Regions from separate parts of the Blautia difficilis genome, predicted to be linked through region 2. Evidence: predicted binding sites of a transcription regulator. Region 2 holds the regulator's gene; each other region holds the start of a gene.

Region 1 (5,268 bases), on a different contig from region 2:
CTGTACATTTGTCCATATTTACACTTCTTGCTTTCTTTCTGATATCAACGGTGAAATCACCTACGAAACCGCTGACATGTTCTACTTCACTGTATGTATAGATATTGATCTTCTCATGGGCTGCTGCCTCAACCATCTTCGGTGTGAGGATACATGCAGAACAGTCAAGTGTAGGGAATGTTTTGTCAAGCTGTGACATTCTTCCGCCGATACTTGGAGTTTTCTCTACAATATCTACTTCATATCCTGCATCTGCGATATCCAGGGCTGTCTGGATTCCGGCAATACCGCCGCCGATGATCAGGGCTCTCTTTGTAACACGGCTCTCTCCTGGCTGAAGAGGTGTGTTTAAGTTTACTTTTGCGATTGCTGCCCTGGCAAGGATCACGGCCTTCTTTGTAGCCTCTTCCATATCCTTGTGGATCCAGGAACAATGCTCACGGATATTTGCAATCTCCACCATGTATGGATTCAGGCCAGCTCTTTCAGCTGCTTTTCTGAATGTTGCCTCATGCATACGTGGAGAGCATGAACAGACAACAACGCCTGTCAGGTTTTTCTCTTTAATGGCTTCCTGAATTTTAGCCTGGCCTGCTTCTGAGCACATGTACTGGTAGTCTTCTGCATGAACGACACCCGGCTCTTTGGCAGCTAATTCAACAACTTTTTTTACATCTACCGTAGCGGCGATATTACTTCCGCAATGACAGACAAATACACCAATTCTCTGCACGCTGGCTTACCTCCTGTATCTTCTGAATGCACTTACCAGAAGCTGCTGTGGCAGTTCCGGATCAAGAAGCTGTGGTATCTCATCTGCTTTCAGATAATCGCCGCCTTTTTCACGGACAACTAACTGTCTTGCTGCATCGATGATCTTTCCCGGTTTTACATCTCTTGGACAACGCTCTACACAGGCGAAGCAGGAAAGGCATTTCCAGAGAGACTTTGAATTGACAAGTGCTTCGATATCTTCATTTACAACATAGGATACAAACTGATGTGGCTTGATATCCATTTCATTGAAAGATGGGCAGGTAGCAGAACATTTTCCACATTTCATACATTTCAGCGGATTGGTTCCGGAGATCTCTTTGATCTTTTCTGCTGCTGAATGCTGGTTTCTCATTTTGCCACCTCCTCTTTTACTCCGAGGGCTTCTGCAAGGAGCTCTGTGAAATAATATACAGGCAGTTCGCTGGAAGCGTTTTTATTTAAATTATATTTACACAATGGACAGGCTGTGATCAGCATATCTGCGCCAAAGCCTTGGGCACTGTCTTCTATTTTCTGACACATGTTCTGGGACATTTCTTTTTCTTTGAGAGAAATGTAACCGCCGCAACATTCATTTCTATATGGATAGATCACCGGTTCTGCACCAAGTGCGCGGATGAAATCTTCCATGATAGTTGGATTCTCCGGATCATCGAAAGCCATGATCTTGCCCGGACGTAATAAGAGACATCCGTAATAGGCTCCGATTTTCTTTCCTGTAAGCGGGTTTACTACCTTCTCTTTCAGCTTGTCGAAACCGACCTTGTCGCGAAGTACTTCCAGATAATGGAGCACTGTTGTCTCGCCTTCATAAGGCTCATCAAGCTGCATGTAATTATTTGCTCTGGTGCGGATATCCTCCACATTTTTCATATCATCATTGACACGTTTGATCACGTGATGACAGGCAGAGCAGATTGTTACCAGATCCTGGCCCTTTTCTTTGGCCTGATTAAGAGCACGTACAGAAGAAAGCTTCGTAGCAATCTCGTCAGTTCCCAGAGGATAAACACCTCCGCAGCACTGCCAGTCTTCGATCTCTTCCAGTTCAAACCCAAGTGCTCTGGCGCTGGCTCTGGCATATTCGTCCAGATCTTTCGCCTTGTTTCTCAGGGTACAACCCGGATAATAACTGTACTTCATACTTAACATTATCCTTTCTTAGTTGTTCAGGTAAATAGTGATAATCATATGATTCTTTGTCTTTTTTTTAACGATATATAGACAAAAATATAAATCAAGTCTAATACAATTACTTTTTATATCTTTGTTGAGACATAGAAAATAAAAGAGTTTGCACACCCTTCCTCCGCATTAAAGGAGTGTATCAGCTCGATTTCCGAAAACATCATATCATATTGATAACAATTTAACAAGTATTTTTTTCTGATTTTTCTCTTTTTTTGTTATTTTACAAACAATCTTTTAATTGATTCTGACGAAATATAAATCCAAAGGAAGCAGGATTTCCCACTTCCTTTTGGACTTTTATTTTTAAAGGTCAAGCTGAGCAATAATCTCTTTCAGTGCGTCTGCACTCTTCTGCAGCTGTTCAATCTCTGCTTTGTTCATTCTCATAGGAATTTTACCCTGCACGCCATTTGGTCCTACCAGAGTCAGGGTACTGAGGCAGACATCTTCGATTCCATATTCTCCATGCATCATAGTGGATACTGTGGAGACAGATTCTGAGGAAGATACAAGAAGGCTGCAGAGTTTACAGACGGAAGAGGATACCGCATAGAAGGTTGCACCTTTCTTGGAAATGATCTGTCCGCCGGATTTCTGTACATACTGAAGCATAGCCTCTTTATCCACAGGTTCAATATCTTTGCCCAGTTTTTTCTCAATTTCATAGTATTCATCTACACTTACGCCTGAAATATAGGCACCGGTCCATGGGATAAAGGAGGTATCTCCATGTTCCCCGAATACATAGGCATGAATGTTACTCTGCGCAATCTGGAAATGCTGGGAAAGTCCGCAACGCAAACGTGCTGAGTCGAGAATGGTACCGGAACCAAGGATCTGGTTTTCCGGAAGTCCTGAAATCTTTGTAAAGACATAAGTCATAATATCAACAGGATTACTTACAATAAGATAAAGAGCATCCGGTGCTGCCTTTACGATCTCCGGTGTGATGGATTTAAGGATGTTTACATTTGTCTGTGTAAGCTCAAGTCTTGTCTGTCCAGGCTTACGCGCAATACCGGAGGTGATGATCACAATATCGGAATCCTTTGCATCTTCATAATCACCGGCAATAATAGAGATTGGATCTCTGAAGCAGGTTCCCTGAATGATATCAAGAACTTCACCCTCTGCCTTCTGTTTGTTGATATCGATCAGAACAATCTCAGATGCGATATCCTGGCTTGATAAAGTGTACGCAATTGTAGACCCGACGCTGCCGGCACCAATGATAGTAATTTTACTGCTCATAACCTTAATACTCCTTTTTTCCTGATAAATTTTCAGCCATATCTTGATGATATTGTATCTAGATATGTACAATAGTGGTCTTGAAAATCATATCACATCGTCAATCATTTAACAAGTTATTTTTATCAAATAAAGTGTTAAATTTTATTTTTATAGCTTTTTGATGACTTTTTTTCAATTTTTTCTTTTGTTTTGTTATGTTTTTCACAATCATTCGCAAATACTGGGGCAAAAAAAACAGGGTTTGACTTTATTCTATCATCTATAAAGTCAAACCCTATTTCATATCTCCTGGTCTGCCATTGCAGTAAACTGCTCTTCCGGATGAGGACGTGAATAATAAAAGCCCTGGATGGCATCACATTTCATCTCTTTCAGCAATTGAACCTGACCGGAGTTTTCAACGCCTTCTGCAACCACCTTCATATCCAGTCCATGAGCAAGGGAAATTACCTGCTGCACCACCTTTTTTCCCTTTGGCTGTTCAATATAATCTATCAGCTTTTTATCAATCTTCAAAGTAGAAAAGGGCAGCTCATTCAAACTGGTGAGAGAAGAATATCCGGAGCCAAAATCATCCATATGTAAAAGGAATCCGGTTCTGACAAGTGCCTCTGTAATCCTCCTGATCCGGTCGCTATACAGGGCAACAGTCTCCGTAAGCTCTATAGGTACACAGGAAAAAGGGATTTCTGCACCCTTCACAATCTCCACATAGCGCATCACCGTACCGCTGCGATGCAGACTTGCCCTGGACAGATTGACTGAGATCGGAATCAGCTCCTTTCCCTGCAGCATCCGTCTTCTCTGATAACAGCAGACTCGTCTGAATACATATTCATCCAGTTTTACGATCTGACCATTCTTTTCATACACAGGGATAAACTCTCCGGGAGATATGATTTCTCCATCCGGTTTCTGCCAGCGCACCAGTGCCTCCGCGCCTACAATTTTTTCTGTTCCCACGCTGTACTTGGGCTGATAATACACCACAAATTCCCTGTTTGCCACAGCACCCTCAAAATCACTTTCCAGCTGTCGGCTGCGTATCTGCTTTTCCCTCATCTCCGCAGTATAATAAGAGACATTACTTTCATAATTACCACGGATATTTTTGATTGCCATAAAGCCACGACCGCAGATTGCAGATACAGGAAGTGTTTTATCAATGTGCATATAAACTCCATAATTAATGGTCACATTAGGAATGGGTGCATGATCTGCGATCTCTCTGATATACGTTTCCATTTCGTCCTTATCAATCTCCGGTATCCCATAAATAAGACAGGCAAACTGGTCACTTCCATATCTGGAAACCAGCCCATGCCGGATAAACCCCTGATATGCCTTTGCCATATAGCACAGCAGTTTGTCCCCTGCAGTCGCTCCATAACTGCCGTTGATCAGCTTAAAATCCTTTACATCCGCAACCACAACATGAAAATCTTCCTCTTTTTTTAATTTGAACAGAGTTTTGGCATGATGAAAAAAGGCCTGTCTGGTATACAGACCAGTCAGCTCATCGTGTTCCACGGCAGCCAGAATCCGGGCAGATTCTCTCAGCTTGATCACATTGTTGATCCTTCCAAGCACAATCTGCGGATTATAGGGCTTAATTATAAAATCCACAGCTCCCAGCTCCAGACATTTTAATTCTGTCTCCTGTCTGCCACTGGCAGTCATGACGATGACCGGAATAGATGAAAGCAGTGAATCTCCCTGCATTCTTTCCAGGAATTCATATCCATCACATATGGGCATGCATACATCCAGAAGAACTACTGCCAGCTCCTGGTAATGCTCTGCCAGGCATCGCAGACCTTCTTCCCCATCACAGGCTGTCAATACCTGATATCTGTCAGACAAAATTTCTGCAAGCATTTCTCTGTTTAACTGGTTATCCTCTACCACTAATACCTTACGCTTTGCATCATTGCCGGCTTTTTTCAAGGTATATTCTGTCATCTCTTTTCTCTGCCTGTGGTTCTTCATTTTTTCACATTTTCCCTTCTATGTGATTTGGATAATTTACTCCCTCCGGAAGCGGAT
Region 2 (5,268 bases):
AAAAAATGTATAAAAGTCCTAACGGTACCATCCGTGCCATTCTGGACGGAACCGTGTTCCGTGCCCCTATTGTAGTGAAAGGGATCGAGCCATGCGTAAAGAACTGGAAGAAACCCATTACCATTGCCCGTCATGCTTATGGAGATGTATATAAGAATACAGAAATGTATATTGACGGACCGGGAGATGCCTATCTGCTGTTTAAGGGTGAGAACGGTGAGGAGAAAAAGGAACTGATCCATCATTATGAGGGTGCAGGTGTTCTTCAGGGAATGCATAACCTGGATGCGTCCATCACAAGTTTTGCAAAGTGTTGCTTTAATTATGCACTGGATACAAAGCAGAGTCTGTGGTTTGGAGGCAAGGATACAATCTCCAAGATTTATGACGGACGCTTTAAGGAGATTTTTGCAGAAGTTTATGAGCAGGAATTCAAAGAGAAATTTGAGGCTGCCGGAATTGAATATTTCTACAGCCTGATCGATGATATCGTTGCCCGTGTTATGAAGGCAGAAGGGGGATTTATCTGGGCCTGCAAGAACTATGACGGAGATGTTATGAGTGATATGGTTTCCTCTGCTTTTGGTTCTCTGGCAATGATGACTTCTGTGTTGGTATCTCCGGACGGATATTATGAATATGAGGCTGCACACGGTACTGTGCAGAGACATTATTATCGTCACCTGAAAGGGGAAGAGACTTCCACCAATTCCGTTGCTACTATTTTTGCATGGACAGGTGCTCTCAGAAAGAGGGGAGAGCTGGACGGCAATCAAGAACTGATGGAATTTGCAGATAAGTTGGAAAAAGCCACTCTGGGAACCATCGAGGATGGCAGAATGACCAAGGATCTGGCTCTGATCACAACCTTAAAGGATGTAGAAGTATTAAACAGTGAGCAGTTTATTAAAGCAATCCGTGAAAAGCTTACATCCCTGATGTAAGAGGTAATCTGATATAAGATACAAAATAAAAAGGGAAGGGCCTGCATTATGCAAGCTCTTCCCATTTTTCATATAAGCCCTCCAGTTCTTCTGTGATGGCTGTCTTTTCTTTGCTTAATCTGGCACATTCTGCCACATTGGTGCATATCTCCGGGAGAACCATGGTTTCATCGATTTCCTTATCTCTGGTTTCCAGTTCTTCGATCCGGGCTTCCACCTTCTTTAATTCGTTTTCGCGTTTTCTCTGCCGCGCCTGCTCTTCCTTCTGCTGCTGCCAGGAAAGCTTGTTGTCTGAGGCTTGTTTGACCTCTGCTTCAGCCTGGGCTGCGGCCGGAGCATATTTTTCTGTAAGTTCTTCCCGCTTTTCCAGATAATAATCATAATCACCAATGTAGTTTACAATGGCCTGGTTGGTCAGATCCAGGATCCTGGTAGCTGTCTGGTTAATAAAATATCGGTCATGGGAGACATAGAGTACAGTACCGGTATAGCTGTTTAAAGCTTCCTCCAGGATTTCCTTGGAGGCAATGTCCAGATGGTTGGTAGGCTCATCCAGGATCAGGAAGTTGGCCTCTGACAGCATAAGCTTTGCCAGGGAGACACGGCCTCTCTCACCACCGGAAAGGGTGGAGATCAGCTTGAATACGTCATCCCCTGTGAAGAGAAAGGCTGCCAGCATATTTCGGATCTCTGTCTCTGTAAGCGTTGGATAAGTGTCTGAAATTTCCTGGAAAATAGTTTTTTCCATGTGGAGTACATGGTGCTCCTGATCATAATATCCGATCTGTACCTTGGAGCCGAGAGCAAAGCGTCCGCTGTCAGCATCTACCAGACCGTTAAGGATTTTCAGCATGGTAGTTTTGCCGGTACCGTTATTGCCGATGAGAGCTACCCGTTCCCCGCGCTTAATGTCAAAAGAAATATTGGAAAACAAAGTCTGTCCGGGAAAAGCTTTGGATAAATCCTCCACAGTGAGTACATCATTTCCACTGATGTATCTGGGCTCCAGGGAAATCCGCATCTGATTTTGGATCTCCAGCGGCTTTTCAATCCGCTGCACCTTATCCAGCATTTTTTCGCGGCTTTCGGCACGTTTGATAGATTTCTCGCGGTTAAAAGATTTCAGCTTGGCAATGACCGCCTCCTGATGCTTAATATCCCGCTGTTGATTTAAGTAAGCTTTATACTGGGCATCCCTGAGCTGGGCTTTTTTCAGAGCGTAGGCAGAGTAATTGCCGCTGTACATCCGCATATTGCCGGCTTCAATTTCTACTACCTTAGTGACAACCTTATCCAGGAAATAACGGTCGTGGGATACAATGAAAACAGCTCCCGGATAATTCAGCAGATAGGTTTCCAGCCAGGAAATGCTTTCCATATCCAGGTGGTTGGTGGGCTCATCCAGCAGGAGAATGTCAGGATTGGAGAGCAGAAGCTTGCCTAGGGCAACCCGGGTTTTCTGACCGCCGGAAAGAGTTTCAATCTGTTTTTCGAAGTCCTCCTCTGTAAAGCCAAGTCCCTTTAATACACCCATGATCTCACTTTTATATGCATAACCATTTTCAAGCTCAAACTGATGGCTCAGTCTGGTATAGGTGTTCATCAGGCTGTCCAGGGCTTCCCCTGCAGCAGTTTTCATTTCATGCTCCATGGAGCGGAGACGGTTTTCCATATCAATGATGTGCTGCTTAGTAGAAATCAGCTCCTCATAGATGGTGTGGTGCCCATGGATATCCTGGTACTGGGCCAGGTAACCGATACTTTTATCTTTGGCAAGAATAACATTTCCGGAATCCGGGGACAGTTCGTGGATGATAATACGCAGCAGGGTGGTTTTGCCTGCACCGTTGTTGCCGATCAGGGCTGCCTTTTCCCTGTCCTCTATATGGAAGCTGGCATCCTGAAGGATTACCTTCTCGCCAAAGGATTTGCAGATATTCTGACATGATAGGATCATACAAATTCCTCCGAAATTTATATTATTGCAGCAGCCTGCGAATATCCGCTTTCACTGCTGAAATGTACACATACAGAATTTATTATAACTGAACCGGACTGTTTTTGAAAGAAAAAAAGTGTTTTTATTTATGATTTGGATGAAATTTTGCACATTCTATCAGATAGTCTAAATTTAATGAAAAAAATTTGTAAATAAAGTACAAATTTAATTTGACAATAAAATAACATCTGGTTATAATTGACCTAGGATGTATAAGGAGGGAATATTTGTGGAACCTAAGGAAATTTCAAAAGCGGTGATCAAACGTTTGCCTCGATATTACCGTTATCTGGGAGAATTGATGGAGGAGAATGTAGAACGGATCTCGTCCAACGATCTCAGCAAGAAAATGCACGTGACTGCTTCACAGATCCGTCAGGACCTGAATAATTTCGGTGGATTCGGACAGCAGGGGTATGGATATAATGTACGTTATTTATATACTGAAATCGGTAAGATTCTGGGACTTGACACAGTACACCCGATGATTATTCTGGGTGCCGGTAATCTGGGACAGGCTTTGGCCAATTATGTAGATTTTGAGAAGCGCGGTTTTCGGCTGGTTGGTATTTTTGATGTAAACCCTGTGCTGGAGGGGATTGCAGTGAGAGGAATTGAGATACAGATGCTTAGTGACCTTCCACTTTTTCTCAAAGAGAATAATGTGGAGATCGCGATTCTGACCTTACCTAAGGCAAAGGCCAAGGAAATGGCGAAGATTCTCATAGAAAACGGGATCAAGGCAATCTGGAACTTTGCACATATTGATCTGGATGCACCGGAGGATGTTATGGTGGAAAATGTACATCTGTCAGAGAGTCTGATGACCCTTTCCTATAATCTGAGTGAATATCGTAAGGAACATGAGAACCAGTAATAATAGTACGTATGTAGTTGCCGGCAACAGAGCGGACGGTGACGATTTGAATGGCTGTGGTCGTTAGATCATAGCTTTTCTTTTTGAAAAAATAGGTGTATACTGTTTCCAATGACAGGAGGTGGCTGAATGAAACCTGTGGTAACAGCCGGTGAAATGAAAGAGCTGGACCGGAACACAATAGAATCTGCCGTGGTTCCGGGTATGGTACTTATGGAAAGAGCTGCACTGAAAACAGTGGAGGCTATGGAAAAATATCTGTGTAACAAGGATCGTGTACTGGTGGTGTGCGGAAATGGCAATAATGGCGGTGACGGGATGGCCATTGCCAGACTTCTCCATCTGAAGGGGATCAAAGTCGGGATTTATCTGGCCGGCCAGGAAGAGAAGCTGACAGATCAGGCCAGACAGCAGCTACAGATTGCCAAATATTATCAGGTACCTTTGGAGCATAACCTGCAGCCGGATGAATATACTATTATAGTAGATGCCCTTTTTGGGGTTGGTCTGTCCAGACCTGTAGAGGGCAGATATGCAGAAATCATCCACATGCTGAACCAGTCCGGGGCTTTCCGGGTGGCTGTTGATATTCCTTCCGGCATCAACGGAGATACAGGCCAGGAGATGGGGATTGGATTTCAGGCAGATCTTACAGTGACCTTTGCTTTTTGCAAAAGAGGGTTGTGCTTTTATCCGGGAAGAATGTATGCAGGAGAGCTGATCGTTGCAGATATAGGCATTTATGCGGATCAGGACAGAGAGCCTTCTATGGCATATCTGGAGAAAGGGGATCTGTCAATGCTGCCCTCCAGAATTCCCTGGGGAAACAAAGGGACTTTCGGAAAAGTGCTTCTGGTAGCCGGTTCCCGTGGAATGTGCGGGGCTTCCTGCCTGAGCAGCGCTGCGGCGCTCAGAGCTTCGGCAGGTATGGTGAAGGTTCAGACTGTAGAGGAGAACAGGATTCCTCTTCAGACACAGCTTCCGGAGGTTATGGTTACCTGCGAGTTTAATGAGAAAAGCAATCAGGAAATGCTGGACTGGTGTGATGTGCTTGTGATCGGCCCGGGGCTGGGAATGTCAGGAGAAAGCAGAGAGAGGGTGCAGTGGTTCCTGTCTCATGCTGCCTGGTGTGGCAAGCCTGTGATCCTGGATGCAGATGGACTGAATCTGCTGGCAATGCATGAAGAATGGAAGAAATATCTGGGCGGACAGGTGATCCTCACTCCCCATCTGGGAGAGATGAGCCGTCTGACCGGGAAAAGCATTGGCGAGATCAGGGAGAACCTAGCAGAGACTGCTTCTCTGTATGCAGAAGAAACTCATACCGTATGTGTCCTGAAGGATGCCTGTACAGTAGTGGCTTCTGAGAAAGGAAAAAAATATCTGAACATGAGTGGTAATGCTGGCATGGCTACTGCAGGCAGCGGAGATGTATTAAGCGGTGTACT
Region 3 (5,268 bases), on a different contig from region 2:
AATGCAATTCCCAGTTCTCTGGTCACAGAAGGTTCAAGAGGAAGGGTCTTTATCGCTTCCTGAGTATGGCCGATCACAAGTTTCGGAAGAATACTCACACCAAGATGGCTGGATACCATTGAGAGGATTACATGGTCATCTTTTGATGAAAACTTGGTATCCGGAGTAATATCAGCGATTTCCAGTGCTTCATGCACATCATAATCTACGCCTTCAGCAGAAATAATAAAGGACTTCCCGGCCATTTCTGAGATAGGAAAAGCCTCTCTTCCCATTGTGTCATAATCCTCAGGAACTACTGCCAGCAAAGGATCTTCATACAACGGAATCCAATCCAGGCAACCAATGTTTCTTTTACTCAGCAGCCCAAAATCTGCCTGGTTATTTTCCACCCACTGCACAATATCATCTGTACCACCCTCCATCAAGGCAATATCGATACCTGGATATTCCTGCTGAAAAGCATGGATGATCTCCGGTAGCCAGTTTCGTGCTATGCTTGCAAAAGAAGCAATGGTAAGCCGTCCTGTTGTCAATCCATTCAGAGAACTGATGGTCTGCTCCAACTGTTCATTAATGGACAGTAGCTGACGTACCAGAGGCAGGATGGTCTCTGCATTGGTGGTAGGAATTACCCCTTGTTTGGTTCTGATAAAAAGAGGAAAACCAAATTCAGCTTCCATCCCTTTCAGAATATGACTCACACCAGGCTGAGTATACCCCATCCGCTCTCCTGTTTTTGTAAAATTTTTAGTATCTGCCACATCGGCAAATAAAGCATATTTATTAATCTCCACTCCGAATCCCCTCATTTTCCGGTCGCAAACTATACATTTTAGCGCAAAAAGGGGAGCTACTCAATTAAGAATAACTCCCTTTTTATTATTTTTATTACTCCGTTTGGACACGATAAATGCTTATTTTAAGCTATTTATTAGAATTTACCAGCTTTAGCAGCTTCCTCAATGGAAACAGCTACTGCAACTGTCATACCAACCATCGGGTTGTTACCAGCGCCGATGAGACCCATCATCTCTACGTGAGCCGGTACGGAAGAAGAACCAGCGAACTGTGCATCAGAGTGCATACGTCCTAATGTATCTGTCATACCGTAGGAAGCTGGACCTGCTGCCATGTTGTCTGGGTGAAGTGTACGTCCTGTACCACCGCCGGAAGCAACAGAGAAGTATTTCTTTCCTGCTTCAAGACGTTCTTTCTTGTATGTACCTGCAACCGGATGCTGGAAACGTGTCGGGTTTGTGGAGTTACCTGTGATAGAAACGTCAACGTCTTCTTTCCACATGATAGCAACACCTTCCGGAACGCTGTTAGCGCCGTAGCAGTTAACTTTTGCACGAAGACCTTCAGAATAGGATTTTCTGAATACTTCTTTCACTTCGTTCTTGTATGGATCGTATTCTGTCTCTACATATGTAAAGCCATTGATACGGGAAATGATCTGAGCAGCATCTTTTCCAAGACCGTTCAGGATAACACGTAATGGTTTCTGACGAACTTTGTTAGCTTTCTCAGCGATACCGATAGCACCCTCAGCAGCTGCAAAGGACTCATGTCCAGCCAGGAAGCAGAAGCACTCTGTTTCTTCTTCAAGAAGCATTTTGCCAAGGTTACCATGTCCAAGACCTACTTTACGTGTATCAGCAACGGATCCAGGAATACAGAATGCCTGAAGACCTTCTCCGATAGCTGCTGCTGCGTCTGCTGCTTTCTTACATCCTTTTTTGATTGCGATAGCAGCACCTACTGTATATGCCCAGCAAGCGTTCTCGAAACAGATCGGCTGAATGCCTTTGATCTGATCGTATACATTAAGACCTGCGTCTTTTGTGATTTTCTCAGCTTCTTCGATAGAAGCAATGCCATAGCTGTTTAAAACAGAATTGATTTTGTCAATTCGTCTCTCATATGATTCAAATAAAGCCATTTCCTGTTACCTCCTAAATTATTCTTTTCTTGGGTCGATAATTTTAACAGCGTCTGCAACACGGCCGTACTGACCTTTTGCTTTTTCCCATGCAGTATTCGGGTCATCGCCTTTTTTGATGAAATCAGTCATTTTTCCAAGGCTTACGAACTGATATCCGATAATCTCATCATCTGCATCAAGAGCAATACCTGTTACATAACCTTCTGCCATTTCAAGGTAACGAGGTCCTTTTTTCAGAGTTCCATACATTGTACCAACCTGAGAGCGAAGTCCTTTACCAAGGTCTTCGAGTCCAGCGCCTACAGGAAGTCCGTCTTCTGAGAATGCAGACTGTGTACGTCCGTAAACGATCTGAAGGAAGAGTTCTCTCATAGCTGTGTTAATCGCATCACAAACTAAGTCAGTGTTCAGTGCCTCCATAACAGTAAGACCCGGAAGGATCTCAGAAGCCATAGCTGCAGAGTGAGTCATACCTGAACATCCGATAGTCTCAACCAGTGCTTCCTGGATGATACCTTCTTTAACATTTAATGTAAGCTTGCAGGCACCCTGCTGTGGTGCACACCAGCCAACACCGTGTGTAAGACCGGAAATGTCTTTGACTTCTTTTGCCTGTACCCATTTAGCTTCTTCTGGGATTGGAGCGGCGCCATGATGAACGCCCTGTGCAACTGGGCACATTTCTTCTACTTCGCGTGAATAAATCATTGTAAAACTCCTTTCAAGTATAGATTAACTTCATGTTGTTATACCCGGCACTGTACAGAACTGCTGAATGAACTGTACAGGGTAAATCTCTGAGGTCTGCTGAATGACTTCAGAGGAGTATGCCTAACAACCTAGTGTTATTTTCTCACAAAAGTGCTGATTCGTCCAGTCATAAATTGTAAAATTTTTAACCATCTTTGATTTTTTTGTGGTAAAATAGTTCTAATTTCTATTAATGAAGGGATTTCTATTATGACGACAAGGTTACCTGCTTCCTTTCTCCCTGAACGATTTCGGGTTCTGAATGGAAGTGCTTTAAAATTAATCGCCATCACCCTGATGCTCATTGACCACACCGGTGTGATGATTCTGTACAATTACCCCGCCACAACTGCAACTCTTTTCAGTTTCGGTGGTGTAGATTACAGCTGGTATCGAATTTTCCGGGATATCGGAAGAGCCGCTTTTCCAATTTTCTGTTTTCTGTTAGTGGAAGGATTTTTGCATACACATAATCGTAAGAAATATGGCCTGAATCTGTTTTTATTTGCATGTATCTCTGAGATTCCATGGAACTTCATGTTTACCAATACCTGGAGATATGAGAAGCAGAATGTATTTTTTACCCTGTTTCTGGGATACCTGGCATTCTGTGCGTTGGAATACTTCTGGGATAATCAGAAAATGCAGCTTGTCTGCGTACTGGCACTGCTGGCTGTCTCCGTATTCCTAAAGGCAGATTACGGATGGCGGGGATTTGTATTCCTGCTGATCATGTACTGGTTCCGCAACGACAAAACAGCTCAGGCCATCATCGGAAGCTGCTGGCTTTACTACGAATGGAAGGCATGCTTTGCTTTTCTTTCCATTAATATGTATAATGGCGAACGTGGATTTATCAGAGGAAAGTTTTTAAAGTATTTCTTTTACTGGTTTTATCCGGTGCATATTGCCATTCTGGTAATCCTGAGGAAAGTTTTATTTCATATGTAATATCAATTACAACAGATGTCTTCTATATCTGACAGACAAAAAAATATAAAAGAGCAGGCTGTATGACTGAAATAATATCATTCCTACAGCCTGCCTCTTCTATTTTTTAATTATCTCTTTTCCACAACTTCTGTTTTTGACTTGTAAATATGATTTGCAGGTACGCAGCCTCTTACTGAAGAAAGCGGATAAATATTGCAGCAGCGTCCGATCACAGTTCCGGGATTTAATACGGAGCCGCAGCCTACTTCTACGTTATCTCCAAGCATGGCGCCAAATTTCTTCAGACCTGTTTCAATCTTCTCCTCACCATCTTTTACAATTACCAGTTTCTTGTCAGATTTTACATTGGAGCAGATGGAACCTGCGCCCATATGGGATTTGTAACCAAGAACTGCATCACCTACATAATTGTAGTGCGGAACCTGTACCTTGTTGAAAAGTACAGCATTCTTTAATTCTGTAGAATTACCTACTACCGCACCCTCACCTATGATCGCTTTTCCACGGATAAATGCACAGTGGCGTACTTCTGCTTCTTTACCAATAATAACCGGACCGTTGATGCAGGCCGTAGGTGCTACTTTGGCACTTTTTGCGATCCATACATCTTCTGACGGGTGGTCGTATTCTTCCTCACTTAAGGTCTGTCCCAGTTTCAGAATGAAATCTCCGATCTCCGGTAATACTTCCCATGGATAGTTTTTTCCTTCAAATAAATCCTTTGCGATTGTTTCGTTAAGATCCAGAAGATTTGCAATTGTATAATCTTTTAACATTTTTATTTTCCTCTTTTCTTTCCTGCCGGTTCTTTATAGTTCACTGCTGCAGCATCAAAGAAGCGCCGCAGATAAGCCTGATAATTATTCTTTTCCACCTGCTGGGTCTGAATACGCACAAAATGTTCCAGCTTGTCCATGTATTCCTGTTCTGTAATGCTTCCCTCTGCCACATAATTAAGTCCTTTTTCCCAGCTGGCAGTCAGTTCCGGATTCAGAAGCTGCCGGATAGAGCAGTTTACCACATCAAAGATCATCTCTCCAAGAAGTGTCGGAGTGATGACCTGGGTTTTCTTGTTCAGTGCCAGATATTTGATATTGCACAGCTTCTTAAGAATCTCTGCTCTGGTGGCACTGGTACCAATTCCGCAGCTCTTGATCTGAGCACGTAATTCCTCATCCTCAATAAGCTGTCCGGCATTCTCCATTGCAAGAATCATGGAACCGGAATTATAACGCTTTGGTGGTGATGTCTCACCCTCCTTAATACTCAGGCTGTCCACGGAAAGTATATCACCTTTTTTCAGATTCTGCAATGCGGTAAGAAGGCGGGTATCACATGCCATATCTTCTGAAGAATTATCTGAACCATTCTTTCCATTATCTGGATCAGAATCTTCATTTCCGTTATTCCCCGCCACACCGGTTCTGTTTCCGCCACTCATGGCATCTGCTACTTTCCGCTTCGCAAAAGAATTTGTGGCAACTTTTAAATATCCTTCATCCAACAGTACTTTAAACGAGGAAAAGAAGCTCTCATTCTGAATCTTTGTTACAAGGCTGACCTTCTGATATACAGCAGGAGGATAAAAAATACATACAAACCTTCTGACAATGGTC

The links. The regulator Rex, encoded in region 2, represses fermentation and respiration genes when NADH is low (regulators of the CRP and FNR family bind a similar motif). The targets are predictions, from matches to a motif close to ATTGTTAANTANTTAACAAT.
Region 1: H8Z82_RS07905 (CoB--CoM heterodisulfide reductase iron-sulfur subunit B family protein) is a predicted target of Rex. The motif match lies at 2,135-2,154, and genes of this name have one in related genera.
Region 3: H8Z82_RS13830 (iron-sulfur cluster assembly scaffold protein) is a predicted target of Rex. The motif match lies at 2,832-2,851, and genes of this name have one in related genera.

What each region holds. Positions count from the first base shown of each region.
Region 1 covers NZ_JACOQG010000010.1:11,376-16,643, forward strand. Annotated here, with positions in the region: gene H8Z82_RS07895 (4Fe-4S binding protein) at 1-733, opposite strand, end outside; gene H8Z82_RS07900 (4Fe-4S dicluster domain-containing protein) at 740-1,129, opposite strand; gene H8Z82_RS07905 (CoB--CoM heterodisulfide reductase iron-sulfur subunit B family protein) at 1,126-1,920, opposite strand; gene H8Z82_RS07910 (L-lactate dehydrogenase) at 2,272-3,219, opposite strand; gene H8Z82_RS07915 (two-component system response regulator) at 3,502-5,211, opposite strand; gene H8Z82_RS07920 (EutP/PduV family microcompartment system protein) at 5,216-5,268, opposite strand, start outside.
Region 2 covers NZ_JACOQG010000022.1:19,130-24,397, forward strand. Annotated here, with positions in the region: gene H8Z82_RS12450 (NADP-dependent isocitrate dehydrogenase) at 1-944, shown strand, start outside; gene abc-f (ribosomal protection-like ABC-F family protein) at 991-2,901, opposite strand; gene H8Z82_RS12460 (redox-sensing transcriptional repressor Rex) at 3,173-3,820, shown strand; gene H8Z82_RS12465 (NAD(P)H-hydrate dehydratase) at 3,950-5,268, shown strand, end outside.
Region 3 covers NZ_JACOQG010000027.1:41,575-46,842, reverse strand. Annotated here, with positions in the region: gene H8Z82_RS13840 (LysR family transcriptional regulator) at 1-797, opposite strand, end outside; gene H8Z82_RS13835 (GGGtGRT protein) at 935-1,945, opposite strand; gene H8Z82_RS13830 (iron-sulfur cluster assembly scaffold protein) at 1,964-2,656, opposite strand; gene H8Z82_RS13825 (TraX family protein) at 2,909-3,649, shown strand; gene H8Z82_RS13820 (LbetaH domain-containing protein) at 3,760-4,428, opposite strand; gene H8Z82_RS13815 (DNA topoisomerase) at 4,431-5,268, opposite strand, start outside.